One region of the Williamsia sp. DF01-3 genome, then DNA from elsewhere that is predicted to be linked to it. Evidence: predicted binding sites of a transcription regulator. Region 1 holds the regulator's gene; each other region holds the start of a gene.
The links. The regulator LexA, encoded in region 1, represses DNA repair genes until DNA is damaged. The targets are predictions, from matches to a motif close to CGAACANNTGTTCG.

Region 1 (9,892 bases):
CATATCCGGACGCACCCCCGCGAGGCGGCAGACCTCCAGTGCCTGTTCGCGCAGGCAGTGCCCTTCGTCCAACAACAACAGCGGAAGATCAGCCAGCGCAGCCGGATTGACCTCACGTGCACCGGCGAGTGGATGGCCCGCCGGCAGGGCGAGGACAAAATCCTCGTCGTACATCGGGATCTCCGTCATCCCCGGCACGTCGGACGGCAACGCGATCATCGCCGCGTCGATCGAATTGTGGCGCAGAGCTTCGAGCAACGGGCCCGTCCGGTCTTCGACCACTCTCACCGTCAGAGCAGGAACATGTTCACTCAGTCCGCGCAACACAGTCGGCAAGACATACGGCGCGACAGTCGGGATCAGACCCAGTCGGAGAGTACCTGTCATCGGCTGGGTGACTCCCGCAGCGGCGTGGGTGAACGAGTCAACGGCGTCGATGGCGAACATGGCCTTGGGCAGCAAGGCATTTCCCTCGTTCGTCAAGAAGACACGCCGGGTCGACCTCTCGACCAGTTTGACCCCCAGTCCGGCCTCCAGGGCCGCGAGTGCTTGGGAGAGCGACGGCTGACTGATACCGAGACTGGTTGCCGCAGAGCCGAAATGGCGTTTCTCGGCGACGGCTGCAAAGGCCTTGAGTCCGGCGATGGTCGGTTGATAACTTTGATCGGCCATACCTATCACCTTAGTGCTACTCATCACGTTTCCTTTTCGCCCGTACTTGGGCACGATGGTTCAGTGCGTACTGACGCGTCCGCACACATCGAAGATCTGAAAATCTCGCATCTCTAGTCGAATACCAAGGAGCACCATGGCTTTGCTGACCATCGGCGACCAATTTCCTTCCTACAACCTGACGGCCGTGATCGGTGGCGACCTCTCGAAGGTCGACGCCCAGCAGCCCGATGACTACTTCACCACCATCAGCAGCGACGACCACCCGGGCAAGTGGCGCATCGTGTTCTTCTGGCCCAAGGACTTCACGTTCGTGTGCCCCACGGAGATCGCCGCCTTCGGCAAGTTGAACGACGAGTTCGCAGACCGCGACGCCCAGGTCCTCGGAGCGTCCGTCGACAACGAGTTCGTGCACTTCCAGTGGCGTGCGCAGCACGAAGATCTGAAAACGCTTCCCTTCCCGATGCTTTCGGACCTCAAGCGGGAACTCGCATCGGCAGCCGGCGTGCTCAACGCCGACGGTGTCGCCGATCGTGCGACGTTCATCGTGGACCCGAACAACGAAATCCAGTTCGTCTCGGTGACGGCCGGTTCCGTCGGCCGCAACGTCGACGAGGTCCTGCGGGTGCTGGACGCACTTCAGTCCGACGAGTTGTGCGCCTGCAACTGGAAGAAGGGTGATCCGACCATCAACGCTGGTGAGCTGCTGACCGCAAGCGTCTGACGCTCGCAACAAGGATTGGGTGAGACATGAGTATCGACAACCTGAAGAACGCGCTGCCCGAGTATGCGAAAGACCTCAAGCTCAATCTCGGGTCGATCGCTCGCACAACGGTTCTCAAAGACGAGCAATTGTGGGGCACCCTCCTGTCCACCGCAGCCGCGACCAAGAACGCGGTGGTGCTCAAGGAGATCGCCGACGAAGCAGCCGACACACTTTCGGCAGAGGCGTACAACGCCGCACTGGGCGCCGCGTCGATCATGGGCATGAACAACGTGTTCTACCGGGGCCGGGGCTTCCTCGACGGCAAGTACGACGACCTGCGACCCGGGCTGCGGATGAACATCATCGGCAATCCCGGCGTCGACAAGGCCAATTTCGAGCTGTGGTCGTTCGCGGTGTCGTCCATCAACGGGTGCGGTCACTGTGTGGCCGCTCACGAGAACACCCTGCGCGAGGCCGGCATCGACCGCGAGGCCATTCTCGAGGCACTCAAGGTGGCTTCCATCGTCGCCGGCGTGGCAGCCGCACTGAGCACGGCCGACGCACTCGTCGGATAGACCCAACACACAGAACCCACCCGTTCCGATCGAAGCCGGTCGCCGTTGTCGGCCGGCTCACCGGAACCGGTGGGTTCTGTTGTCGAGTGACTAGCTCAGGGCGTCGGAGATCCGCTCGGCGAGCTCGGCCACCTGCGCGCCTGTCATCACGAATGCCGGCGAGATCTGCAGTGCGCCTTGGCCTGCTGCCCGTCCGCTGACGCCGTGAGCGCGCAGAGCTGCCACGGCAGCAGGTGCCCGCGAAGGCTCCTCGAGCTGGACGGCGCTCACCGCACCGAGCCCGCTGCGGACCTCGCTGACCGCGTCCAGATCAGCAAGCGGCGCAAGCGCCACATGCAGATCGGACTCCAAGCGGGCAGCATCTTCGAGCAGACCTTCGGTCTCGATGATGTCGAGGTTCGCCATGGCTGCTGCCGCGGCCCCGGCGTGACCTCCGTATGTGTAACCGTGGCGCCACCAGGCACCGCCGGAGTAGAACGGTTCGGCGACGTTCGGGGCGATGAACACCGCTCCCATCGGCACGTACCCCGACGTCAATCCCTTCGCGGTGGCGATCATGTCGGGTTGCAGGTCGAAGCGACTCGAGGCGAACCATGATCCGCCGATCCGGCCGAAGCCGGTGACCACCTCGTCGGCGACGAACAGCACATCATGGTCGCGGCAGATCTGGCGCACCTCGGCGAGGTAGCCCTCCGGCGGGAGGTAGATCCCGCCCGCCCCGATGATCGGTTCACAGAAGAACGCAGCGATGTTCTCGGCACCGACCCGCTCGATCAACCCGAGCAGCCCTTTGGCGTCATCCCAGTCGACAGTGGCCGCATCAGCCATGAGATCGCCGTAGTTCTCGCGGTTCGGGGGCAACCCGGACAGCGCGGTGCCGCCGACGTGCATACCGTGATACGCCTTCGTGCGGCCGACCACGATCTTCTTGTCGGGCCTGCCCATCTCATGCCAGTAGCGGCGCGCCAGTTTGACGGCCGAATCGATCGAATCGCTACCGCCCGAGGTGAAGAACACCTTGCTCCCCGGTACCGGAGCGAGGCCGGACAGACGGTCGGCCAACGCCGCCGTGACGTCGGAAGTGATGTCACCGAAGCCGGAGTAGTGCGCCAGTGTGCTCAACTGGTTCGCCACCGCGTCAGCGATCTGCGTGCGTCCGTGCCCGACGTTGGTGAACCACAGGCCTGCTGTGGCGTCGAGATACTTGTTCCCCTTGTCGTCCCAGATGTGGACGCCTTCACCCTTGGTGACCACGAAGGGTCCCGTGGTGCTCACCGCGCCCATGTCGGCGAATCCGTGCCAGAGACCGGCAGAAGTTGAGACTGTCATGTGAACATCATGCCTGGTGTCCACCTGGTTTCCTCCGGGGCCGCAGCCACTCTCGTGTCAATCCGTGTTCGGGCGCGCCGGGAGCGGGGACACGGGTCCGCCCGACATTGCCGGATCCGCCGCTCAGGTAGGCTTGATCAGTTATGTCGACTTCGTCCAACCAGCCGGAACAGTCCGCCCGGCGTAAACGGCGACGACGTCCGACCAGCCGCTCCACTCGCACCGACCGGCCGGATCCGGCCGTGATCGAGCGCCGGCGCGCGCTCGTCCCCACGATCAGTTACCCGCCGCAACTGCCGGTGTCCGAGGCCCGCGATGCCATCGCCGAGGCGATCTCGGAGCATCAAGTTGTTGTCGTCGCCGGTGAAACCGGTTCCGGTAAGACCACACAGCTACCCAAGATCTGTCTCGAGCTGGGGCGCGGACTGGCCGGCAAGATCGGTCACACTCAGCCTCGCCGACTCGCTGCGCGGTCGGTTGCCGAACGGATCGCCGAGGAAACCGGGACCGAACTCGGCGGCGTCATCGGATATTCCGTGCGCTTCACCGACAAGGCAGGCGACGACACGCTGGTCAAGGTGATGACCGACGGCATTCTGCTGCGTGAATTGTCCCAGGACCGAATGCTCCGTGACTACGACACCCTGATCATCGACGAGGCCCACGAGCGAAGCCTCAACATCGACTTCATCCTCGGCTACCTCAAGCAACTGTTGCCTCGCCGCCCCGACCTGAAGATCATCATCACCTCGGCGACCATCGAACCCGGCCGGTTCGCCGACCACTTCGCGACCGATGACGCACCGGTGCCGATCATCGAGGTGTCCGGCCGCACCTATCCGGTGGAAATCCGCTATCGCCCACTCGTGGTCGATGACGAGGACGAAGCCGACCTCGATCAGCTACAGGCCATCGGGGCCGCCGTCGACGAGCTGTGCTCTCACGGCCCAGGCGACATCCTGGTGTTCCTGCCCACCGAACGCGAGATCACCGATACCGCGAAATCGCTTGCGCACCTTGAATCCCGTGGCATCGAGATCGTCCCGCTGTTCGCCCGGTTGTCCGCGGCAGACCAGCACAAGGTGTTCTCCAGTCACCGAGGGCGGCGAATCGTGTTGTCCACCAACGTCGCCGAGACATCGCTGACCGTTCCGGGAATCCACTACGTCATCGACGCCGGCACCGCCCGGATGTCGCGCTACTCCACGCGCACCAAGGTACAGCGGCTGCCGATCGAGCCGATTTCGCAGGCCAGCGCACGGCAGCGGGCGGGGCGGTGTGGCCGCGTCGCCGCAGGCGTGTGCATCCGGCTCTACAGCGAAGAGGACTTCGAGAGCAGACCCGAGTACACCGAGCCAGAGATCCTGCGCACCAACCTCGCGTCGGTGATCCTGACGATGACCTCTCTCGGGCTCGGCGACGTCGGTCGGTTCCCGTTCGTACAGCCGCCGGATCAGCGTGCGATCCGAGACGGCCAGCAACTACTGGACGAACTCGGGGCGCTCGAACCTGCCTCGGCAGAAAACCCCGTACGCCGACTCACCCCGATCGGACGATCACTCGCTCGCATACCTGTCGATCCGCGACTGGCGCGCATGCTGGTCGAGGCCGACAAACAGGGCGTGGTCGGCCCGATGCTCGTGTTGGCGGCCGCACTGTCGATTCCGGACGTACGCGAGCGGCCGGCCGAGCATCGCCAGGCAGCCGATGCCTCGCATGCGCGCTTCGCCGCTCCGGGGTCGGAGTTCCTGACCCTGCTAAATCTGTGGACCTACCTGGACGAGCTCCGCTCGGAGTTGTCGTCGAACCAGTTCCGGAAGCGGTGCGGTCGAGAGTATCTGCACAGCTTGCGAATCCGCGAATGGCGAGACCTGCACGCGCAGCTCGTCCGGATCGCCAAAGACCTCGGGTGGTCGGTTCCTGCGACGGTGACCGCACCCGACCATGAATCGCCATCGGCGGCATCGATTCATCAATCCATCCTGTCTGGTCTGCTCAGCCAGATCGGCGTCCGCGAGGGAGACGCCAAGGAGTTCCTGGGCGCTCGCGGCACGAAGTTCATGATCTTCCCCGGATCTCATCTCTCCTCGAAACCACCACGGTTCGTGATGGCGGCCGAGATCGTGGAGACCTCTCGGCTCTGGGCGCGTACCGCCGCCCGCATCGAACCGGAATGGGCCGAGCGCCTGGCCGGGCACCTCGTCAAACGTCAGTACAGTGAGCCTCATTGGTCCGGGAAACACTCAGCGGCCATGGCCTACGAGCGGGTCACCCTCTACGGCGTCCCGTTGGTCACCAAACGACGGGTGAACTACGGCTCGATCGATCCCGCGGTTGCCCGCGAGTTGTTCATCCGCCACGCGCTCGTGGAGGGCGACTGGCGTACACAGCACCCGTTCTTCCACCGCAATCGCGCGTTGCTCGAGGACGCCGAGGAGTCGGTGCACCGGGTGAGGCGCACCGACGTCATCGTCGACGACGACCAGCTCTTCGCCTTCTACGACCGTCATATCGGCGGAGAAGTGGTGTCGGGCAGACACTTCGACACGTGGTGGAAGACCGCACGCAAAGCTGACCCCACCTTGCTGGATCTGGATCCCGCCGACCTCGTGGCCGACACTGCCGCCACCGACCCGGCCGGGTTTCCCGACCACTGGCGTCAGGGAGACACGAGTTACGCCTTGAGATACCGGTTTGAGCCCGGCACCGTCGATGACGGCGTGAGTGTGCTCATCCCGTTGTCGCTGCTCGTGCGTGCCCGGCCCTCTGGATTCGACTGGCTGGTCCCTGGTATGCGCTTGGAACTGATCACCGAGCTGATCCGCACACTGCCGAAATCCCTACGGCGGCAAGTGGGACCGGCCCCCGACCTGGCCGCGAAAATACTGGAGTCGGTGACACCGAGGAGCAAGCCTCTCACCGAGGCGGTGGCCGCTGAGATCCGTGCGCGCACGGGAGTCGACGTCGCAGCATCAGATTTACGACTTGCCGCACTCCCCGACCACCTGCGTATGACCTTCACCGCGGTCACCACCGACGGCGAAGTTCTCGGACGTTCCAGTCGCTGCGCGAACTCCAGGATCGACTGGCCGGTAGATCTCGCGCGGCTCTGGAGAGTGAGGCCGGCACCGCATCCCGACCTGTGGCCACCACGTGGACCGCTGACACCTTCGGAGACATCAGCCGTACACTGCGCAGTTCTGTTGCTGGGCAAGACATCACAAGCTATCCTGCGCTGACCCGCCGAGGCAGTGGTTTCACGGTGGTCGCCGTGCCCACCCAGGCCGAGCAGGCTGCGAACATGTACGACGCTGTTGTCGAGATGATCGTCTCCAGCGTTCCGCCACTACGACCGTCGGTGACATCGACACTGAGCACCGCCGAGAGACTCGCACTCAGTCAGAGCCCCTACCCGGACACCGCCGCTCTTCTGGCCGACTGCGTTCGGGCTGCCGTGGTGGACCTTGTGCCCAACCCGCCAAATGTCTGGACGCCAAGCGAATTCGCTGCACTTCGGGAGAATGTGGCCCGCCAGGTAGCCGGGAGGGCAACGGACAAACTACGCAGGGTGGCGACGATCCTGACCCGCGTGGCGCCCCTACGCACGGCGATTACCGCGGCCGGTAGATCGATCGCCGCCGACGACGTGCGGGACCAGCTGGAGGAGCTGTTGTTCGACGGATTCGTCTCTGCGACACGCGACGAACACCTCGCGGAGATCCCCCGCTACCTCGATGCTGCGAGGTCGAGACTCGAACAGCTCCCGGCAGGCGCCGCTCGCGATGCCCAGGCGATGGCTGCCATCGACCGGGTGGTGTCGGCGTGGACTGATCACCTGCGACACGTTCCGCCCGGTCGGCGGGACGCAGTCAACGAGCAAGCTGGATGGATCGTCGAAGAACTGAGAGTCGGATTGTTCGCACAGCACCTGCGTACTGCGTATCCCGTGTCGGAGAAACGGGCGATCAAAGCCATCCGGGAACTGCGCTGATCCGGCGGCACGACATGCCGGACGAAACCCGTCAGGGTCTGGCGGCTCGCAGATCGTCGATCTCTTTTTGGAAGTCTTCGACTGAGTCGAACGAGCGATACACCGACGCAAAACGAAGGTAAGCGACCTCGTCGAGATCCCGTAACGGGCCCAGGATCGCCAGGCCCACTTCGTTGCTGGGAACTTCGGCCGATCCTGAGGCGCGGACAGCCTCTTCGACCTGCTGCGCGAGCAGGTGCAGACGGTCATCGTCTACCGCGCGGCCCTGGCAGGCGCGCCTCACGCCCCTCATCACCTTCTCGCGACTGAAAGGTTCGGTGACACCGTTGCGTTTGACGACCGCAAGGACTGCGCTCTCCACCGTGGTGAACCGCCGTCCGCATTGCGAGCAGGCCCGCCGACGACGAATCGCCTGGCCCTCGTCGGCCACCCGTGAGTCGACGACCCGCGTGTCCTCGTTCTTGCAAAACGGGCAGTGCATGCAGGGTTCCTCGGACGTCAGCGGCCCCGTCGGAATGACCGGACACTCTGTTGTAGAGGATACCGCCCGGCCGATTGCTTGCCCCAACACTGCGGCTACCGCGCGTAGATCGGCGTCACCAGGGATTGCCCCGGCGACAACGCTGAATTGCTCATCGCGTTGAGGTCCATGATCTTCTCCACCACCGCTTCGGTCGGCATCTCGGGTGCGATTCGAGAGGCGATGTCGCCCAACGATTCTCCCGACTGCACATGGACGACAGCGGTCCCGGTGTTCGCCGGAGCGGCACCGCTCTCGACCACCCGGCCGAAGAACATGAGGAACAACACGAGCATCATCAGGCCGATTCCGACCACGGCGGCCCCGGCCCAGGCACGTCGGCGGAAATACACATCGCGCTCGACGGCGACCGTCGGTGCGGAACTGCCCGGCTCGGCGCAGCCAACCACAACACGGCGGTCGGCGGCGAGCCTGCGGTCGGCCGGCCGACGAGTACTGTCGACACGCGCTCGCGCCGTGCGGGTGTACTGATCGGAGGCGACGGGCCCACCGACTCGGGCGAGGCGGCGACGGGGCCGCTCAGCGGCCGGGCGGCTGATGGTGGTGGCTGCAGTCATTGTTCGATCCTCGGGTCAACAGTTCGATCACTCGTTCGATTGAACGATTGTTCGAGTTGTATCACGGTGGTCCGACACACGCCACGCCCAATCGAACAAATGTTTGAGAGTTGTGACAGATTGCATTAGCGTGATCCCCATAATCCAACGAACAACGTGTGCGTTTACCTCTCTCGACAGCTACGACACCTTGGCCGGACACCATACGAACTGGAGGACCTGATGGCCGATACGACAGACACCCGGACGCCGCCGGACGCGGCGGCCGCGACGGTGGTCACTTCCGAACCGCTGGCCGAGGGGTCGCTGACCCCGCGCCAGAAAGCCGTGCTGGAGGTGATCCGGGCGTCGGTCCGCGAACGCGGCTATCCCCCGTCCATCCGCGAGATCGGTGATGCTGTCGGCCTCACCTCCACGTCGTCGGTCGCTCATCAGCTCCGAACCCTCGAGCGCAAAGGATTCCTCCAGCGCGAGAACAACCGTCCCCGGGCGGTCAACATCCAGGACACCGACCTCAATCCGGCCACGGCTGCCGGCCAGGTCCAGGTCCCCGACGAATCCCTGCCGACACCGACGTTCGTTCCGGTCCTCGGCCGCATCGCGGCCGGCGGGCCGATCCTGGCCGAGGAAGCCGTCGAAGACGTGTTCCCGCTACCGAAAGAGCTTGTCGGGGAAGGATCTTTGTTCCTCCTGCGAGTGGTCGGCGAGTCGATGATCGATGCCGCCATCTGTGACGGCGACTGGGTGGTCGTCAGGCAGCAGAATGTCGCAGACAACGGCGACATCGTTGCGGCCATGATCGACGGGGAGGCGACCGTCAAGACGTTCAAACGCACCAAGGATGCGGTGTGGCTGATGCCGCACAACCCAGTGTTCGACCCCATCCCCGGCGACAACGCCGTGGTGTTGGGGAAAGTTGTCACGGTGATGCGGCGCCTCTGAGGCGTCCGGCAACATCCTCGGTAACCGGGCAGACGCGGAGACTACGCAGACACGAGTGGGGTGCACCTTCCGGTGCACCCCACTTCGCGTAGTTCTGAAACTCGTACTCAGACGCCGAGGCTTCGGCCGATGACTTCCTTCATGATCTCGGTGGTGCCGCCGTAGATGGTCTGAACTCGTGAATCGAGGAAGGCCTTGGCCACCGAGTACTCACGCATGTAGCCGTAGCCGCCGTGCAGCTGCAGGCAACGATCGATGAGGTGGACCTGGTTCTCGGTGGCGTAGTACTTCGCCATCGCCGCGTCCGGAACGGTGAGCTTCTTCTCGTTGAGCAGTTCGATACACCGATCGACGAACACACGGGTGGTAGCGGTGGACGTCGCCAGTTCGGCGAGCAGGAACCGCGAGTTCTGGAAGCTACCGATCGGGCGGCCAAATGCCTTGCGGTCCTTCGTGTACTGGATTGTCGTCTCGAGAACCGACTCCATGGCGCCGGCCGCCACAACAGCGATCGACAGGCGCTCCCGCGGAAGGTTCTGCATCAGGTAGATGAAGCCCATGCCCTCCTCGCCCAGCAAG
Region 2 (9,892 bases), 2.3 Mb from region 1:
ACGGCACCCGCATCGTCCTGGCAGCACGCCCACACGGCGAACCCAAGGATTCCGATTTCCGATTCGAAGACTTCGATCTCGCCGAACCGGGGCCGGGCGAGGTGGCGCTGGAAACCCTGTATCTGTCGCTGGACCCCTACATGCGTGGCCGGATGAGTGCGGCCAAGTCGTACGCCGCACCGGTCGAGATCGGCGACACCATGGTGGGCGCCACGGTCTCACGCGTCCTCACCTCGACCGTCGACGACTTCGCGCCGGGCGACGTGGTGCTCGGGTACGCCGGCTGGCGCACCCACTCAATTGAGCAGGCGAAATACCTCCGCAAGCTCGATCCGGAGGCCATCTCGCCGTCCACCGCACTCGGCGTTCTCGGCATGCCCGGCTTCACTGCATACGCGGGGCTGCTGACCATCGGAAAGCCGCAGCCGGGCGAGACAGTGGTGGTGGCCGCAGCTGCCGGCCCGGTCGGGTCAGCGGTCGGGCAGATCGCCAAGCTCAAGGGCGCCCGTGCGGTCGGGATCGCCGGCGGACCAGACAAGGTGGCTTACCTCAAGGACGAGCTCGGCTTCGACGCGGCCATCGACCACCGTGCCGACGACTTCAAAGAACAGCTCGCGGCCGCGACCCCGATGGCATCGACGTGTACTTCGAGAACGTGGGCGGCGCGGTCTTCAACGCGGTGCTGCCCCGGATGAACCTGTACGGACGCATTCCCGTGTGTGGCCTGGTTGCCAACTACAACCTGACGTCGGCCCCGGAAGGCCCGGACCGGTCCGGTGCGTTGATGGGCGCAGTGCTCACCCAGAGCCTGACCATCCGCGGGTTCATCCAGACCGAGTTCGCAGCCGAGCAGATGCCTCGCTTCCTCGAGGAGGCCACACAGTGGGTGGCCGATGGGTCGCTGAAGTACCGCGAAGACATCACCGACGGCTTGGACAACGTGCCCGAGGCATTCCGCGGCCTGCTCAGTGGCCGCAACTTCGGCAAGGCGCTGGTGCGAGTAGCCGAGTGAGAGTCGGACCCGAACAGCCCTATCGGCGGTGACCCTGGTTTAGGGTCGGTCATGACCAGACTGCAGATCGTCGTGCTGCTCTTCCCGAACGTCACGCAGCTGGACATGACCGGCCCCGCCCAGGTCTTCTCACACTTCCCCGACACAGACGTCCACTTGGCGTGGCACAACCTCGAACCGGTGACCACCGATTGTGGTTGGAGCATCGTTCCGACCGTCACCCTTGACCAGGCGCCACAGGCCGACCTGCTGTTCGTCCCCGGTGGGCGAGGAGCGTTCGAGTTGTTCGAAGATGCTGTTGCGCTTGACTTCCTACGCACACAGGCGGCCGGCGCTCGATGGGTGACCTCGGTGTGCACCGGCTCGTTCACCCTTGCGGCAGCCGGTCTACTCGCGGGAAAGAGGGCGACAAGCCATTGGGCGTCGATGTCGATGCTCAGCGAGTTCGGATGCGAACCCGTCGGTGAGCGAGTTGTCCAAGACGGCAACGTGATCACCGGAGCCGGCGTGACCTCCGGAATGGACTTCGCCTTGACGGTCGCCGCAACCATCTTCGGCGAGGATGTGGCACGCCGCATCCAGCTGATGATCGAGTACGACCCGGCACCGCCTTTCGACGCGGGGTCGCCGACTACTGCTGACCCGGCTTTTGTCGACGACATGAAACAGAAGATGCGAACCGAACTTCTGCCGTTGATCGCGAAGGTGCTTGGGCGCGAATAGGTTTGGCTTACCCGAATGCCGAGCCTGCAGGTCATCCAAACAGATGACTATCGAATATGTGTTCGATTTGGTAGGTTGGTGGCAGCTGATCGTCCGCAAGACCTGATTCTGAGATACGTGTGACTACGCCACCATTGTGATCGGCTGTCCCAATGTTGTCTCAGTGTTGTTGTCTTGGAGGGGGTGTGGTGATGGCTGTTGTTGATCTGGTTGATGAGGTCGTCGGGGTGGAGTTTCCGGATGATCCGGCCGGGGTGGTGGCGGTGGTGAAAGATCTGATCACTGTGCGTAATGCTGTGGAGGCGCGGTTGGCGGCCGGTGCGGTGATCATCGACCGCCTGGGTGTGGCCAAACGTCTGGGGTCGACCACGTTGAAGGTGTTGCAGGCCAACGGTGCCGCACCGGGCGCGGCGGCACGGTGGCTACGCATCGGCACCGGCCTGGAGGGGTTGGACCGTACAGTCGGATACTTTCGGGACGGATTCCTGTCCGCCGAGCACGTCGACGCAATAGTCCGGGGTGTCGGCCACGTTCGTGGCCGCGTGGTGGGTGTGATGAGTGACGACTTCCGGTGTGAGGTCGAGGGAAAACTTTTGGCTCATGCGTTCTCTGGTGCACCGCCCGCGGAGATCGGCCGGATCGCCCGGACGGTGGGTAATGAGGTCGCCGGAGAACAGGGTGGGGTGCCGGCCGCCGAAGACGCCTCGTTGAACACTGTGGACTACGTGATCACTGACGATGGCCGATTGTCGGGCAGGTTTGATGTTGATGCGGTGACCGGGGAAAAGATGATGTCCGCGCTCGACGTGTGGTCCAGGCCCCGACCCGAACCCGACGGGAGCGCAGATACCCGCACACCGACGCAACGACGCGCTGATGCCCTGCACCAACTGCTTGATTGTGGCGGCGGTGGGCAGGGTTTCGTGTCGACACCGAGAACCGAAGTGATGGTGACTGTTCCCGCTGATCATCCCGACCGAGCGGTGTTGCGGTGGATGGGCCCGGTCACCGAAGCGACCGCAGCAGCAGCCGCGTGTGATGCGGCGATCACCTCGATCACCCTGGACGGGCAGCAGGTGCCGATCGATTTGAGTCCACCCAAGCGTTTGTTCACCGGACTTGTGCGGAAAGCGATATTGCTTCGCGATACCTGCTGCATCAAATGCGGGGCGCCGGCCACCTGGTCGGACTGTCATCACATCGTGCACTGGGCTGACGGCGGCCCCACCACCCTGAGCAACGGATGCCTACTGTGCCGCACCTGCCACCGGGCCGTGCACCACACCGACTGGGACATCACCATGGGCACCGACGGGCACCCTTGGCTGATCCCACCCGCCGACATCGACCCCACCCGACAACCACGACCGGCCTACAACCGCCGAACCCTCACCCTCGCAGCCTGACTCACGGTCCACTGCAGCGTGCACCTTCGTTCACCTGCAACACGAATGACGACTTACAGACCGCTCCACCTGGCCTCACTCGGCACAGCCGAGAACGCGCAGGCACATTGACAACTCCATAGTGTGAGGGGCTACGCCCTCAGGAACGTAGGGAGCTCGCGGTGTCACTCGCTTCTGTCGCGCAGTTCGTCGGTGACCCAGCCGACGTAGCGGTCGGCCGAAAATTGAACAATCGCAGGACCGTTCGACTCGATCACCTGTCCGTCGAATCCTCCGTAGATCCGGTCGAACGGCAACGCCATAACCGTCGCCTCGATTTTCCGGACCAGGCGCGGGGGCAGCGGGATCAGATTTGGGTAGCTGCGCATGAACGAGACGCTGCGTCTGTCCGCGCCGACCATGAGGGTGTCACCGACGAAGATCGCTCCACTGCCGTTGCCGCCATCCGGCCACAGCAGCACAGAGCTGCCAGGGAAGTGACCGCCGCATTGCACCAGTTCGATGCCGCCGAACACGGGTTGACGTTGGGTCCAGAACCGTATGACGTCGTCGGAGCGGGTCAATGAGGTCGCGTCGGCCTGGTTGAAATAGACAGGCACCGAATCGAACTCGTGGCTCAGTGAGACACTGGCTCCCACGAGGTGAGGGTGACTGGACGCGATCGCCGAAATGCCTCCGTGGGACCTGATGAGCCGGACCAACGACTCATCGATGTACCCAGGCGGTTCCCACAGCAGGTTTCCAGCCGGTGTTCGGATCAGGAAGGTTCGTTGCCCGATACCCACTTGCGGATCCAGAGTGATGGCAAGCAGATCGGGCTCCACCTCGCTGCAGTCGATGGTTCGCTCGTCGAGTTCGGCCGGCCGAGCCCACTGCTGACCGCCCGGCGGGACAAACTCACGTTCATCAGTACAGATCAGGCACTCCGCAGGCGGATCGTCAGCGGGCGCATACTCGTTGGCGCAGTTGACACAGAACCAGGGGTCTCCGGATGTGGTGCGCGCGGACAAATCAGGAATCTCCGGGCTTGTCGAACTGGGCGCGCTTGTAGTCGCCGAACGGTTCGTCGCGCTCGCGTACCGCCTCGCGGAATCCGACTGTTGCCGAACGCATCTGGAATGCGTAGCCCTCGCGAGTGTGTCGCGAGATGCCGTCGAAGACAGTGCTGACCATCGTCGAATTGGCAACACCCTGCGAGAGCAGCGAACTGTTCATCGCCAACTTGGCCATGATGAGCTGGTTGATCGGCATCCGCGAGATCCGTTCCAGCAGGTCCTCCGTGCGCTCGTCAAGGCGGTCCGCCTCCGGCGCCTCGATGGCCAGTCCCCACTCCGCGGCCTGTTTTCCGCTGAGGCAGTCACCGGTGAACAAAAGCCGTTTGGCCCGTTGGTCTCCGAGGCGGTGCGCCCACATGCCCGCCGCGGGAATTCCCCAGACTCGGGTCGGCGGGTAGCCGATCTTGGTGTCGTCGGCGCAGATGATCTGGTCGGCGTACAGCGCTATGTCGGTTCCGCCGGCAACCGCAAATCCATGGAGTTTTGCCACCGTCGGTTTGTTGGCGTGCAGGAGACTGGCGAAACCCCGGTTGAATCGACTCATCATTGCGTAGTCGACCATCGGGTCCCATGTGCCATGAGGATTGTGGTTGCGCGCCTGCACAATCGGGTCAAGTACGGTACCTGCAGCCGCGTCCGGACCGTCTGACGGATTCCCGCCGTTCTCCGCGAAGATCGACAGGTCGTAACCACCACAGAAACCCTTGCCACGTCCGGACACCACCATCACGTGCACTCGTGGGTCGAGATCCGCGCGCTCGACGGCAGCCGCCAATTCCACCGGAGTGTCGGCCGTGATGGCGTTACCCCGCTCGGGCCGGTTGAAGGTGATCCGCGCGATCCGGTCGGTGACCTCGTAGGTGAGGGTTCGATACTCGGCGTCCGGTTCGGCCCGTTCCCGTCCGGCGAACAGGGAATCCGCGCCCTCTGCAAGGCCTTCACGCCACGCGGCCGGCCGAATCCCGGAGTGGTCATCATCAGCCATCAGCCTTCGCCTCCCTCATGCGCACAGCCCACGTGCGTGGGACCACGGCCAGTATGGGCGATGCCAACTCACTGACGGCGCTCTTTTGCACACGGCGGCGCGGTGGCCGGTCGGCCACAGACGCTTCGAAACCATGAACTAGGCCTTGTCTGATGCGTCAGCAGTTGCTAACGTTAGCCAAAGACGACAAACGGACATACAAGGAGTCACCATGGGAGCACCGGTCGCGTTCTTCGAGATCACATCGCACGACCCCACCCGCCTCGCCGCGTTCTACCGCGAACTGTTCGACTGGACCATCGACGAGAGCCAGGGTCCCGGATACTCACTGGTCGACACCGGCGCAGGCGAAGAGGCGGTCGGCGGCGGCATTGGCGCCGTCACCGACCAGGCCGAGCCAGGCGGCGTGAGCGTGTACATGCGGGTCGACGACCTGCAGGCATCGCTCGACCGGGCCGAAGCCCTCGGCGGCAAAGCCCTCGTACCTCCCACCGACCTACCGGACGGGTACGGCCGCTTCGCGATGTTCGCCGACCCCGACGGCAACACCATCGGGCTCTGGACATGACCGCAGAACAGCCCGGCGTCGACGAAGCCCTTCGTGCGATGGCCGAGCCCCGCCGGCGCGCCATCCTGGAACTCGTTTCCGGTGAAGAGCTCGCGGCCGGCGAGATCGCGGCGCGCTTCGAGGTCAGCCGTACCGCGATCTCTCAGCACCTCACGGTGCTGAAGGACGCGGGACTGCTCACCGAGCGGCGTGAAGGAACCCGGCGCATGTACCGCACCCGTCCCGAAGGCATCGACCAACTCCGAGACATGCTCGACGGCATGTGGGCGTCATCTCTCGACGTCGCGCGGCAACTGGTGGAGGCCGAGCGCGGACTGACCGATGGCGACGAGGTGAACCGTGCCGGCTGAACGCGAGACCAACCAGTCCACCCGGCCGGGCAGCGATTCGGCGCTCCCCCTGCGGCGTCCCCCGATCCGCCAATCGACCACCGTGCGCAGCGATCTCGACCACGTCTTCACCACTTTCGTCCGAACCATCGGGGTGTGGTGGCCCCTGCAGCCCATGTCGATCGGCGGCGACCGCGCCCGCAGCGTCACCATCGAGGAGCACACCGGCGGTCGCGTCTACGAGACTTGGGACGACGGCACCACCGCCGACTGGGGTCAGCTCGAAGTGTGGGAACCGCCGAGCCGGTTTGTCATGACGTGGCTCAACACCCCCGAGCCCACCGAAGTCGAGCTGGCGTTCAGTGCCCTCGGCCCTGCACTCATCAGGGTCTCAGTGGAACACCGCGGCTGGGAACGGCTCAGCGAGGAGCAACTCCGCGAAGACTGCGCTGCGCCAGGCGGTTACAGCTCGGGCGCATACTCCGGTGGCTGGGCCACCGCCCTTGCGGCCTCGGTCGCCGTCATCGAATCATCACTCACCTGAAACCGGGAGGGGCATCCTCATGACCCACTTCGTGTACAAACTCATTCCACCTCGACCTGGTTTCGGCCCCGGCGACATGTCCGACGACGAGGTCGCCATCATGAGCCGGCACGGCGCCTACTGGTCGGAGCTGATGTCCGACGGCACCGCGGTCATCTTCGGGCCCGTCGTCGACCCGGCAGGCAACTGGGGTCTGGGGGTGGTGCGCGCCGACTCCGAGGCCGAGGTGCGGGCGATCAGCGCCGCCGATCCCGCGATCACCTCAGGTCTTGCGCGCGTCGAGATACTGCCGATGCCCGTCGGTATCGGCCGCGATGACACGGCGGGCTGACCGGCGCCTGGATCACACCGTCAGGACCGGCTTCACAACGGAACCCGACCTCGCTGCCTGCCACGCGCTGTCAAAGTCACTGAAAGCGTAAGGCGTGATCAGCTTTTCGAGCGGTAGGTCTCCGCGTGAGTACAGATCGACCAGTTCGGGGATGAAGGTCTGCGGCACGCTGTCGCCCTCGACGATGCCCCGGATCGACAGCCCTCTTCCCATCACGAGTCCGACGGGGAGCTCAGCCGTCGGAGCACCCAGGCCGACGATGCCCAACTGGCCTCGCGTACGCAGCGCCGCCACGGCGTCGGCGAGGACGGCGGGGATGGCGGTGGTGTCGAGGGCGTGGCCGACGCCGCCGGCGGAGTGTTCCACCAGCGCCTCCACCACGGCGGATTCGGTGGGGTCGATGACATGTGTGGCACCTAGATCCATTGCCAGTGAACGTCTCTCGGCAATCGGATCCACTGCGATGATCGTGCGGCAACCGGCAATCCTTGCCCCCATCACCGCAGACAGACCGACGGCACCTGCCCCGAACACCGCGATCGAGTCGCCGATGCCCGGTCGCAGGGCATTGAGCACCGCACCGACTCCGGTTTGCACACTGCATCCCAGCGGAGCTGCTGTGGCGGCATCGATCTGCTCGCCGATCGGGACCGTGTTCCGTTGTGTCGCGATCGCATACGTCGAGAAGCTCGATTGGCCGAAGAAGCCACCGACAACTGGGCCATTGGATCCACCCGAGGCCCCCGACCAGCTCAAGGCGCCGGACCCGTCCGCACGGTCACCACGCATGTTCAAGGTGGTCGATCGGTCGCAGTAAGCAGGACGACCGGCCGCACATTGTGGACAGACTCCACAACTGTTGAACGTCAACACAACCCGCTGCCCGACTGGGACTGCGGCACCCGGCCCCACCGCTTCGACCACGCCGCAACCTTCGTGCCCGAACACGATCGGCATCCGCTTCGCCGGCCATCGGGCAGCCAGGGATATGTCGGTATGGCAGATGCCGACAGCACCGATCTTGATCAGCACCTCGTCGCCAACCGGCTCACGGACCTCGATGTCGGCGAGCACCGGGGCACCGCCTGCCTCAGTGAGTACCGCAGCTCGACTCGCGACCATGTCCGCCCTCCACTCAACCGATGAAACCTGATGGCACAACACCCCACCGGAACCGCCATCTGACACTGACTGTAGTCACTTCCATCTGCGACCACCCGATCATTCGCGGGTGTCGTGGTGGCCGAACTCCTCTGGCACGCCACCCCTCGATGCGGCGGGATCGTCGATGCCCGATTCGGCGGAACCGGACTCGGCCACGCGTGCGTTGTCGGACTCGTCCTGATCGAGCGCGTCAAGCGCGGCCCGCAGCGCATCGCTTGTGGCACCCGCCGCCAATGCAAAGGGTTCGAGAACTACATCGGCACCGGCCGACCGCAATTGTTCGGCGTCGTGGCGGGTGTGCGCGGTGACCACCGTACGGCCGGCGTATTTCGCCTGCCGAAGGTTGTGCAGCAGAGTCCTACTCGTGTCGATCACCGGGATGGTGCTGATGACGTACCGCGTCTGCGCGAGCGGCAATGACTCGAGGAAGTGGACGTCCTCGGCACTGCCGAAGACTGCCGGCTGTCCGCGGTTGTTGTGGTGCGCGACGCGCTGGGGATCGAAGTCGACCACCAGCACCTTGTGTCCCGACTCGCTCAGGTGCTCGGCGACGTGGGTACCGAACCGGCCCAGTCCGTAGACGATCGTGTCGATTTCGGGCGTGATGTCGGCCGCCTCGGGACGCAGCTTCTCGGTCCGTTCGAACACAGCAACCCAGCGCTCCAGACGGTCGAAGATCGCACTCCAGTACAGGATCAGGTAAGTGGAACAGCCGATGGTGATGAGTCCGACGACCGTAATGAGACTGACTGTGGCGCCATCGATGTGGCCGAGACCGAACCCCAGAGCAGCGAGTATCAGCGAGAACTCGGAGATCTGCGCGAGGGTGGCACCGGTGGCGAATCCCACGCGCACCGGGTAACGCATCACCGCCATGATCAACATGACGATGATCGGCTTGCCGATCAGGACGAATGCCGAGAACACCAGCGCTTCGACCACTTGCCCACCGGCATCGCCGAACTCGAGTCGTGCTCCGAGATCGAGAAAGAAGAACAGCAGCAGGAAGTCCCGCAGGCTCACCAGCCGTGCACCCATCGCATCGCGATACGGCGTTGCCGCCAGCGAGATGCCGGCGATGAAGGCACCGACCTCGGAACTGAAACCGAGCCACTCGGTCAGCGCTGCGACACCCACGGCGTAGGCAACTCCGAACAGCACCAGCAGTTCTTGGGATCGCGCGATGTGACCGAGTAACCACGGCAACACGTACCGCATCATCAGGCCGACGCCCACCAGCAGGGCAATCCCCTTCGCCACGACCAGCACCACGCTCAGCGCGATGTTGGTGTCGCCGCTCCCGTGACCGACGGCGGTGAGCACGATCATCACCAACACCACGACGATGTCCTGCACGATCAGAACACCGAGAGCGATCCGGCCGTGGAGCTGCTCGATCTCGTGTTTGTCCGAGAGCAGCTTCACCACGATGATCGTGGACGAGAACGTCAGCGCCACAGCCACATACAGCGCGGCGGTGGCGTCCATCCCGAACGCGACAGCACCGCCGTATCCGATGAGCGCGGTCAAGGTCACCTGGCCCAACCCGGTGATCAGCGCAATCGGCCCGGTGTTGCGGATCAGGTGCAGGTCGAGCCGCAAGCCGACCAGGAACAGCAGGACCGCGATGCCCAGCCGAGCCAGCAGCTCGATGGTTCCATCGGCGACAACCCATCCCGTGCCGACCGGGCCGACGAGCACGCCGACGCCGATGAAGGCCACGATCATCGGCTGGCGCAAGCGGGTGGCGACAAGCCCCACGATCGCGGCCATGA
Region 3 (9,892 bases), 1.7 Mb from region 1:
ACAACAGACGTTTGATGTCGGACTGCGCGATGGCGCCGAAGATCCCCACCAACATCGTGAGAAGTCCGGCCACCAACAGCACCCGGTCCATTGCGCCGCCGGGGAACAGCAGGGTGTGCGCGCGGATGATCGCGTACACACCGACTTTGGTGAGCAGGCCGGCGAAGACCGCAGTGACGGGGGCGGGGGCTGTGGGGTAGGAGTCTGGCAGCCACGTCGACAACGGGAAGACCGCGGCCTTGATGCCGAACGCCACCAGCAGCACCGCGTAGAGCGCACCTTTGGTCCCGTCGGGAACATCTTCGAGCCGGACCGCCATCTCCGCGAGATTCAGCGTGCCGGTGGCTGCATACGCAAACGCGATGCCTGCCAGGAAGATCAGTGACGACACCATCGAGACCATCACGTACGAGACGCCGGCGCGCACCCGGTCTGCGCTGGCACCAAGAGTGAGCAGCACAAAGCTCGCGGCGAGCAGCACCTCGAACGAGACGTACAGGTTGAACAGGTCGCCGGCGAGAAAGGCGTTGCAGACGCCGGTGCACAACAGCAGATAGGTCGGCAAGAAAATTGACACCGGCTGTTCGGTGGTGCCGTCGCGGATACCCTGCCCGACGGCGTAGAGCATGACGCAGAGCAGCACCGCGGTGGACACCACCAGCATCAACGCCGAGAGCTGGTCAGCCACAAGCGTGATACCCAGGGGGCCGAGGTCACCGCCCTTGGAATCCCAACCGCCGACGTGCAAGGCATACGTACCGTCGCGGTTCGTCAGATAGAGCAGGAGGCACGAGGCGACAAACGCGACCGCGATCGCCGCGACTGTGACCACACGCTGGAATCGGGGGTACCGCCCCATGATCAGGGTCAGCACCGCGCCCATCATCGGGGCGAGGACGGGCGCGACGATGAGCGTCGAGAACCACTCGTGCGACAAGGTCATCGGCCATCACCGTCACGGTCGGTCGGCTCGAAGTCATCACTGTCGTCGGCGCTGGGCAGCAGGTCGGTCTGATGCAACTCGGCACGGGCGCGCAGTTGTTCGTCGGTGAGTGGGTTGCCGTCATCGTCGAACAGGTCGCCCCGGAACGTGTCGAGACCGGTGATCGGGTCGTCGCTGCGGTCGCGGTCGGGTGCGGTGGCGCTCGACTGCGACTTCACCTTGAGGTCTTCGGGATCGTCGTCCACCTCGTCATCGGTGTTGATCATGAAGGAGCGGTAGGCCAACGACAGGACGAAGGCAGCGATGCCCATCGTGATGACGATGGCCGTGAGCACCATGCCCTGCGCCAGCGGATCGGCGTCTCCGGTGCGGCCCTCCGACGTGCGACCGATGATCGGCGGATTGCCCATGGCTCCTGAGACGGTGACGATCATCAGGTTGATCGCGTTGCCCACCAACAGGAGTCCGAGCAGCATGCGGATGAGACTGCGTTCGAGCAACAGGTAGACGCCGCAGGCGGCCATCAGAGCGACCACGATCATCAGGCCGAGGTTGATGGTCATCGTGCCGCCACCTCCTCGGGCTCGGACTGGTCGGCGTCGCGGCGCACCCGTGGATTGTCTTCGTCGAGCCGGGCGCCGAGACTGCGCAGTACGTCGAGCACCAGGCCCACCACGATGAGGTAGACACCCAGGTCGAAGAACAGGGCGGTCACCAGTTTGACGTCGCCGAAGATCGGCAGCGTGAACTCGAACGTCGCCGACGAGAGGGCAGGTGCGCCGAGCAGAATCGACGCGGCAGCGGTACCGGCAGACAGGCCGAGCCCGACGCCGAGAATGCGCCCCGCGTCGATCGGTAGCGCCTCGCCGAGTTCGTATCGGCCGCCGGCCAGGTAACGCAGAACCAGCGCCAGGCCCATCGTCAGACCACCTGCGAATCCGCCGCCCGGAGCGTTGTGACCCGCGTAGAAGAAGTAGAGCGACAACACGATCATCGTCGGGAAGAGCAGCCGTGTGGTGGCCTCGAGCACCATCGACCGATGGCGTGGATCGCGGAAGTCGCTGCCACGCAACCACGTGGTGCGTTCACCGAACAGCTGCTCGCCGTCGGTTTCAGGTCGGGGAGTGCGTGCCCTGGTCGCATCGGCCACACGTGGTGCGGCACCGAACCGGCGGTGGCGGAACACCATCGACGCGACACCGGTTGCGGCAACCATCAGGACCGACACCTCACCGAGGGTGTCCCATGCGCGGATGTCCACGAGCAGTACGTTGACCGCGTTGGAGCCGTTGCCATATTTGTATGCGGCGTAGGGGATCTCGGTGGACATCGGAATGGTGTTGCGGGCGGCGGCGGCGAACAGACCGACGACCACGAGTAGCGCGCCAAACGCCAGGCCGAGCAAGGCCCGCAACGGCTTGAACCCGGTGGCATGGCGGTTCTCCGCCTCGGCGGGGAGTTTTCGCAGGACCAGTACGAAGATGACCAGCGTCAGTGTCTCCACCAGGAACTGGGTGAGCGCGAGATCGGGTGCGCCGTGCAAGGCGAACAGCACGCCGCAGCTGTAGCCGGTGACCCCGACGACGAGGACGGCGGCGAGCCGGTTGCGCAGGACGGTGGCGGCGATCGCTGCGGCCACCATGATCCCGCCGATCACGAACTGGACGGGAGACTCGAAGCCGTTGATCTCCAGCCTGTTCCGTTGCCCGAGGAAGAGGACAATCGTGGGTAGGAGCACCAGCGTGATCACGATGACACCCTGGGTGAGTGGCAACGACCCCCGCTGGGTGTTGCGGGTGAGGTTGATCGAGATGGTGTCCGCGCCGCGCAGCACCGCGTCGTAGATCCTGTCGGCGTTACCGAGCGCGGGACGCACAAAACCCAGCCGGCCGAGTTCGCGCACCAGGAGGAACAGTGCAGTGCCTGCGACCACTGCGATGGCCGTGAAACCTAGGGCGAGGTTGAAGCCATGCCACAGCGAAAGGTGGGCTATGCCTTCGTCGTAGCTGGGAACCGTTTCTGCGTAGGGCTCCACGCGCTTGCCGATGAGTCCGGCGAGTGGACCGGAGACCACCCCGGCGACCGCGAGTATCGCCGCCGGCGCCTGGAACGCAGCGCTCGGACGGTGCATGCGCGCCACTGCTGGGCTGGGCTCGGCCTTGCGTTTGCGGCCGAAGGCGCCCCACAGGAATCGCAGCGAGTAGGCGACGGTCAGAGTGGATCCGAGTACCAGCACCAGGACCACCACCGGCCCCTGCCATTCGTTCAGGGCGCCCGTGTCCCAGATCTCGGCGAAGGCGGTCTCCTTGCCGACGAATCCCAGGGTGAGGGGGAGGCCCGCCATGCTGGCGGCCGCGAGTGCGGCGATGCCCGCCAACACAGGGGTGCTGTGACCGAGTCTGGCGAGTTTGCGCAGGTCGCGGGTGCCGGTGGAGTGGTCGATGATGCCGACCACCATGAACAGCGACGCTTTGAACAGCGCATGGGCCACCAGCATCGCCATCGCCGCCATCGCGACGTCCTCGTCACCGATGCCGACGAGCACCATCAGGAACCCCAACTGCGAGACCGTTCCGAAGGCGAGCACCAACTTGAGGTCGTATTCGCGCAGCGATCGGAATCCGCCGAGGACCATGGTGGCGCAGCCGAGCCCGACCACCAGGACGTCCCATGACACGAGGTCCGAGAAGCCCGGGGCGAGCCTGGCCACCAGGAAGATTCCGGCCTTGACCATGGCCGCGGCATGCAGATAGGCGCTGACCGGGGTGGGGGCCGCCATGGCACCGGGAAGCCAGAAGTGGAACGGGAAGATCGCCGACTTGCTGAGCGCACCGATCAGGATCAGGACGATGGCCACGGTGACCGTCCACCCGACCGGGGGGTCGGCCACGATGTCCGACAACAGGTAGGAGCCGGCTTTCTCGCCCAGCATCACGATGCCGACCAGCATCGCGAGTCCACCGGCCGTGGTCACGAGCAGGGCCTGGGTGGCGGCTCGGCGGCTCGTCGCGCGGACGGCGTAGAAACCGACCAGCAGGAATGACAGCACCGTGGTCAGTTCCCAGAAGATGTAGAGCACCAGCATGTTGTCGCTGATGACCAGCCCGAACATCGCGCCGGCGAACGCCACCATCTCGGCCGCGAAGCCGGCAACCCGACGACGCACCTCGCTGAAGTACTCGGCGCAGTAACAGAGCACCAGGGCTCCGACCCCGAGCACCAGAACAGACATGACGGCCGCGAGCGTGTCGAAGCGGAAGTCGATGTTCATCTGCAGGGCGGGGACCCAGCTGAAGGATTCCGTCCGGACGCCGTGTTCGTCGTCGGGCCAGTTGAGCACCACCCACACCAGGCCGCCCAGCGGTGCGAGCGCGAGGAGGTAGAAGCCACGCCTGCCCAGGGCGGTGATGATCGCAGGGGCCAGCACAGCCGTGATGGCCAAGGCGGCCAAGACTGCGATCAAGAGGCACTCCGTCGATCGAATGGGCGGGGTGTCGGGTGGGTCGTGACAACGGGGACAGGCACACCGAACAATGCCTGCGACCGTTCACCGAAGACGGATTAGCTCCGGTTTGTTGTCACCCAGTCTACCGTTGCTGCTGCTAGGTGCCGTATTCGGGGATGAGGCGGCCACCGAGGTCGCCTCTCGCCGCTGGTCACCGCAAAGCGGACAAGTTGGTGTTCCCGACAAGATCGCAGCCGATCGGGCACAACGGGACCCCACCCCCTACTCTGTTCGCATGAGTCGGGTGCGAGTGGTTCTGGTGCTGATGATCACGGGTCTTGCGCTGGTGTTGGGAGCGTGCGGCGGAGAGAGCGAGGACGCTGAATCGACCACGGTCGGGTCGGTGAATCTGCCGCAAGATTTCCCGGATCAGGTACCGCTGATCGAAGGTTCGATACTCGCCGCGGGCGGGACCGCGCAGGAGGGCTGGAACCTCACCGTCGCCGGCAAGCCCGACGCTGGGAATCCTTTCGACAACGCAGGCAAGGTCCTGACCGACGCGGGGTATTCCGAGGAGTTCCGGCGGCAGGAGGGTGGCCAGACCGTCGCCGGCTATGGCGCCGACAAAGACGGCAAGCGCTACACGGTGGTGATCGGGACCACGGCCGGCTCACCGAGCGGCCCGACATCGATCACCTATCTCGTGTCGCAACGCTGACACTGCTCATCGGTCGTCGCGCGCCCCGGTCCGGCGATCGCAGTAAATGGGCCGACGGCTGAAGGATCGGCGTGTGGCAATTCGCAACGCTCGGCCCGGTCTCGGCGAGTACGGTCGCATGGAATTGGGCTGGACGGGTCGGAGGAAGAATGCGGGCAGTACGAATCGTTGCGTCGTTCCTGGTGATGTCGTTGGCCGCGGTCGGTGCGGTGTTGGCGGGCCCAACAGCTCATGCGACGCCGGTAGGCCATGATCGAGTCGTCCAGCTGGTCAACACTATTGGTGACCGTCTGATCGTGGCCCATGAGGTCGCCCAGTCTAAGTGGCACTCCGGCAGCCCGATCAACGACCCTGTTCGTGCGGCTACGGTCATCCAGGCCGCGTCGGACTCGGCGGACGCTCACGGGCTGGATCGAGCGCGGGTGGCTGCGTTCTTCACCGATCAGGTTCAGGCGGCGACCGGTGTTCAATATGCGTATCACTCCACATGGACCCTCTCGGACCAAGCGCAGTTGTCCATCCCGAACCCGCCGCTGTCGGATCTACGGACCAAGCTCGACAGCATCTCGTCACGCCTCCTGACCGACCTTGCCGGAGTGAGGTCGGCGAACACCTCACCGCAGTTCTGCCAACTGTCGGTAGTCGCGGCAAGCGGTCCGACCGCTGCACGGGTCATCGCCGATGCCGGCGATCCCGCAATGATTCCTAGCATCGTGACGGCAATGCGGGTTGCAGTGCAACATATTTGCTGAGATAGGTGTGCGGTCGGATCGACCGTGTCGAGGTTGCTATTCGAGATGCGTTGCTTCGTCGTCTGATTCGGAACCCACATTTGGTGGAGCATTTCGTTGCTGTTGCATGCGTTCTTCGCGTTCGTTGAGTGCCGCTTGGCGTTCGGTGATGATTTCTTGCCATGCCGCCTCGATGGTGTGGTCGGTGTGGTGGGCCCGGTTGATCCGTGGTTGTTGATCAGGGTCGATGTATGTGGGTGGGATCCACGCCACTCGGCCGGCGTCGGGGCCGTCGCGGAGCATGATGGTTTGCCACTGGTCCTCGCCGGGTCCGATCATCGCGTGATGCGGGATGCACGCCGGGGCCAGCTCGTCGATGTCGGTGTGTCCGCCATCGGCCCAGGCGGTGGTGTGATGGATTTCGGTCCAGGAGATGGGGTTGCGGCAACCTGGGCTGGTGCAGCCTCGGTCTTTGGCGAACAACGCCATCCGCTGGCCTTGCTGGGCGGTGCGTTTGGCCCGGGCGAAGTAGAGAACGTCCGCGGAGTGGTTGGCGAACACCGCCAACGACCACTCCGAGCGGGCGGCCAACTCCAACGCATCTTTCACGGGTACATCAACTCCGGAGGCGGTATGGGCGATGCCCGCAGCCTCATCAAGCTGTTGTTTGCTCATCGTGATGATGACCTGCACCGGCAGGCCACGATGGGAAGTACCCAACAGCTTGTACTCGAGAATCGTCTTCAGGATCGCCTTGAATGCATCGTGTTGACGTTGGGCACGCGAACGGGTATCGCGCCCGGCCGCGGCCTCGATGACCGCTGGATCCATGGTCGGGTCGTGCACCGCCCCCACAGGTGAGTTGGGGTCGTCGGGGTTGTTCATTCCCGGTGCTGCCCACACGTCCATCACCGTGCGAAACAGCGCCAACGTAGCTGGGTCGAGGTTGCCACTGATTTTGGCCATCATGTCCAACCCCTGCGCACCGTCGGACAGACCCCGGTTGCGTTTGCGGTCGGCGTCATCGGTGAGTGTCCCGTCCGGATCGACCCGCGCAAGGACTTCCCGGCCGCAGACTTCGAGTTCAGTGGGCCCCAGGGTGCGGGCGTTGTCGGTCATCCAGGCATCGACCACGTCATACACTTCCGACGCTGATTTGTGCGGGATTTTGTCGCGCACTTTGAGCATCACATCCATGTGCGCCAACCCAATCGCCCCCTCGGCCAATGCTTCGGCCGCGGCCGGACATTTCGGGGGCAGCGCCTCACCTTGCATCGACAACAACTCACCGGCCGCATCGAGTGCTTTCAACCGCGAGGAGGCATCACCACGAGAGACCCGCAGTTCACTCATCACGAACCGGTGCAACGTGGAATGACCAGCCTTACGAAACAAGCCGCGGTCGTTCACCTCCTGCAACCGCCGAAGGCCTTGAAAGGTCAGTGCCCGAACCACTCTCTCGTTCACCCGCACCAACTCAGCAACCTGCACATCATCAACATCAGCCGACGACGCCCCAGCAATCCGCTGCAGCAGCGCATCAAGATCGCGATACAACCCCACCAACACCGGCATTGACGGTGGATCCACCGTCACCGAATCAGTCATCGACAAGCCCCCCAGCCCTCGAACCCCTTTCACCAAGTCTACCAACAGAATCGGGCATTGTCGAACATGTGTTCGGGTCTGACGGGTTCTAAATCCATGCAGGCTTTGTGTTCGTCTGCAGGTGCTGCAACACCTGCGGGCGAACAAAAGTCCTGCGTTTGATTGCGCTACACCGCGGCGGACCTTCACAGCTGCGAAAGGTGTTGCTCTACAACGGTTGTCGTCTCGAACTACCGCACGACATCGAAGATCTGCTTCTGGATGCCGTTGCCGTACACCTCGTGCTCGACCAGGTTGAGCTTGGTGGTGTCTTTGTCGGCCTCGCTGAACAACCGCTTCCCGGCTCCGAGTAGGAGGGGGAACACCAAGAGGTGGTAGCGATCGACAAGACCCGCGTCGGCGAGGCCGCGCCCGAGGGTTGCACTGCCGTGCACGGCGATCGGGCCACCTTCGGTGTCCTTAAGTGCTGCCACATCATCCACCGACCGCAGGATCGTGGCCGGCCAACGTGGGTCGTCCTTCTCGAGTGTTGTCGAGACGACGTATCGGGGCATCGCGTTGTACTCGGCGAACTCGTCCATGGTCGGCCAGATCGGAGCGAACGCCTCGTACGACGTGCGGCCCAGCAGTAGTGCTGTGGTCGCCTCCTGCTCGCGCCCCTTGATCTCGTAGGCAGCTTCGTCGAACTCGACATCTTTGAAGGTCCACCCCGAATTGCGATACCCGGGCTCGCCGCCCGGTCCTTCCATGACACCGTCCAGCGAGACGAATGCGGTGACGATCAATGTGCGCATGACAAACCTCCGTGATGGGTGCCTCGGCCCGTGCCGAAGCTGTTCTCATCCCTACGTCGAACGAGAGAACCGGAAATCGACACGAATTGCAGAGGAATCACGCGAGAAGAGACACGCGGCGCCGGTGCACCCCTTGTTCCGCCGCCGTGTTCGCCAGCGAATTAAGAATGCCTCGACAATACTGAGGTGGTGAAAGCGTCAAATCAGCCTGAGGTCGAGGTGTATCGGTTGTGGGACTGGGCCGGCTTGATCGGCTTGTGCGCCGGTGTGGTGGCGGCCGGCGCATGGTTTGTCACCGACAACGGGCACCAGCGTGCTCCGGTGCAGGCCCCAGGCCAGTACCAGTCGGTGGACACACCCGACGTGATCTGGTGGCTGCCCTACATCTTCGGGGCCACCTTCGGGCTGGCGGGATTGGCGGTACAGAGTCTTCTCGAGCGGGCGAACACGCTGGTGACCCCGCGAGTACGCGATGGTCTGCTCATCGCGGGGTGCACGGCCGGAGGCGCTGGGGCCGCGGGTGCGGTCTGGCTCATTCCCCAGCAGTTGGTGTTCCAGGACACCGCGGGCCATGGCACCACCCTCTCGCGGGGCGTGGTCTTCGTCGCGCTGCCGGTGCTCGGACTGCTCGTCGGTACCGCCCTGGCCGCGCGCCGGCATCGCACCGCATCTACGACGTCGCTGTCCAAGACGCCGTCGATGGCGCATTGAGAGGCGCAAAAGAGCTTCAGGCTCCACGCTTTTCGGCGTACTGACGCAGGTTCTCCACCTGGGCCGGATCGAGGGACGGCCGAACCTTGTCCTGCGCCACCCCGACGTCCTCGGCGGTGACGATGGCCGCGTCGATGTTCCGTCGCATCGCGGCCAGAGCAGCCTCTCGGAGCAGTGCGGCGCAGTCGGCGGCCGAGTATCCGTCCAGGCCTGCGGCCAGCTGGTCCAGGTCGATGTCTTCTGCCAGTGGTACCGACTTGCTCGACGTCCGCAGGATCGCAGCGCGGGCATCGGCATCAGGTGGCGGCACGAACACGAGCCGCTCCAGACGGCCGGGACGCAGCAGCGCTGGATCGATGAGATCGGGACGGTTGGTCGCGCCGAGTACCACCACATCCCGTAGCGGTTCGACCCCGTCGAGTTCGGTGAGCAGTGCCGCGACCACCCGATCGCCGACACCTGAGTTCGACGACTGACCGCGGCGTGGGGCCAGGGCGTCGATCTCGTCCAGGAAGATGAGCGATGGTGCCGACTCGCGTGCCCGGTCGAACAGGTCGCGGACCGCCTTCTCTGATGACCCGACCCATTTGTCCATCAGCTCAGCACCTTTGACGCTGTGCACGCTGAGTTGTCCGGACGCGGCGAGCGCGCGCACCACAAAGGTCTTGCCGCATCCGGGAGGACCGTAGAGCAGCACGCCGCGGGGTGGGTCGACGCCGAGCCGGGTGAAGGTGTCCGGGTGCTGTAGCGGCCAGAGCACGGCCTCGGTGAGTGCCTGTTTGGTCTCCACCATGTCGCCGACCTCGTCGAGCGTCAGGCTGCCGACCGCGACCTCGGGCGATGCCGACCGGGATACCGGCCGAATCACTTCCAGCGCGCCGAGCAGATCGGCCTCGATGAGCGTAGGTGGCTCGCCGTCGCGGGCGCTGCGGGCAGCTGCCC

Region 2: MVA47_RS26245 (HNH endonuclease signature motif containing protein) is a predicted target of LexA. The motif match lies at 1,787-1,800, and genes of this name have one in related genera.
Region 3: MVA47_RS07700 (HNH endonuclease signature motif containing protein) is a predicted target of LexA. The motif match lies at 7,507-7,520, and genes of this name have one in related genera.

Annotation. Positions count from the first base shown of each region.
Region 1 covers NZ_JALKFS010000005.1:2,856,778-2,866,669, reverse strand. The annotation lists gene MVA47_RS15630 (hydrogen peroxide-inducible genes activator) at 1-672, opposite strand, end outside; gene MVA47_RS15625 (peroxiredoxin) at 809-1,396, shown strand; gene MVA47_RS15620 (alkyl hydroperoxide reductase) at 1,423-1,953, shown strand; gene MVA47_RS15615 (aspartate aminotransferase family protein) at 2,044-3,282, opposite strand; partial or broken gene hrpA (ATP-dependent RNA helicase HrpA) at 3,426-7,273, shown strand; gene nrdR (transcriptional regulator NrdR) at 7,305-7,754, opposite strand; gene MVA47_RS15600 (LysM peptidoglycan-binding domain-containing protein) at 7,850-8,371, opposite strand; gene lexA (transcriptional repressor LexA) at 8,594-9,313, shown strand; gene MVA47_RS15590 (acyl-CoA dehydrogenase family protein) at 9,421-9,892, opposite strand, start outside.
Region 2 covers NZ_JALKFS010000005.1:5,193,577-5,203,468, forward strand. The annotation lists partial or broken gene MVA47_RS26235 (NADP-dependent oxidoreductase) at 1-1,012, shown strand, start outside; gene MVA47_RS26240 (DJ-1/PfpI family protein) at 1,064-1,735, shown strand; gene MVA47_RS26245 (HNH endonuclease signature motif containing protein) at 1,927-3,141, shown strand; gene MVA47_RS26250 (hydrolase) at 3,306-4,151, opposite strand; gene MVA47_RS26255 (crotonase/enoyl-CoA hydratase family protein) at 4,153-5,184, opposite strand; gene MVA47_RS26260 (VOC family protein) at 5,393-5,749, shown strand; gene MVA47_RS26265 (metalloregulator ArsR/SmtB family transcription factor) at 5,746-6,099, shown strand; gene MVA47_RS26270 (SRPBCC domain-containing protein) at 6,089-6,622, shown strand; gene MVA47_RS26275 (YciI family protein) at 6,642-6,953, shown strand; gene MVA47_RS26280 (NAD(P)-dependent alcohol dehydrogenase) at 6,966-8,075, opposite strand; gene MVA47_RS26285 (cation:proton antiporter) at 8,175-9,892, opposite strand, start outside.
Region 3 covers NZ_JALKFS010000005.1:1,191,318-1,201,209, forward strand. The annotation lists gene MVA47_RS07675 (Na+/H+ antiporter subunit D) at 1-943, opposite strand, end outside; gene MVA47_RS07680 (Na(+)/H(+) antiporter subunit C) at 940-1,506, opposite strand; gene MVA47_RS07685 (Na+/H+ antiporter subunit A) at 1,503-4,406, opposite strand; gene MVA47_RS07690 (hypothetical protein) at 4,684-5,106, shown strand; gene aroQ (gamma subclass chorismate mutase AroQ) at 5,256-5,858, shown strand; gene MVA47_RS07700 (HNH endonuclease signature motif containing protein) at 5,895-7,445, opposite strand; gene MVA47_RS07705 (dihydrofolate reductase family protein) at 7,676-8,239, opposite strand; gene MVA47_RS07710 (hypothetical protein) at 8,426-8,950, shown strand; gene MVA47_RS07715 (AAA family ATPase) at 8,967-9,892, opposite strand, start outside.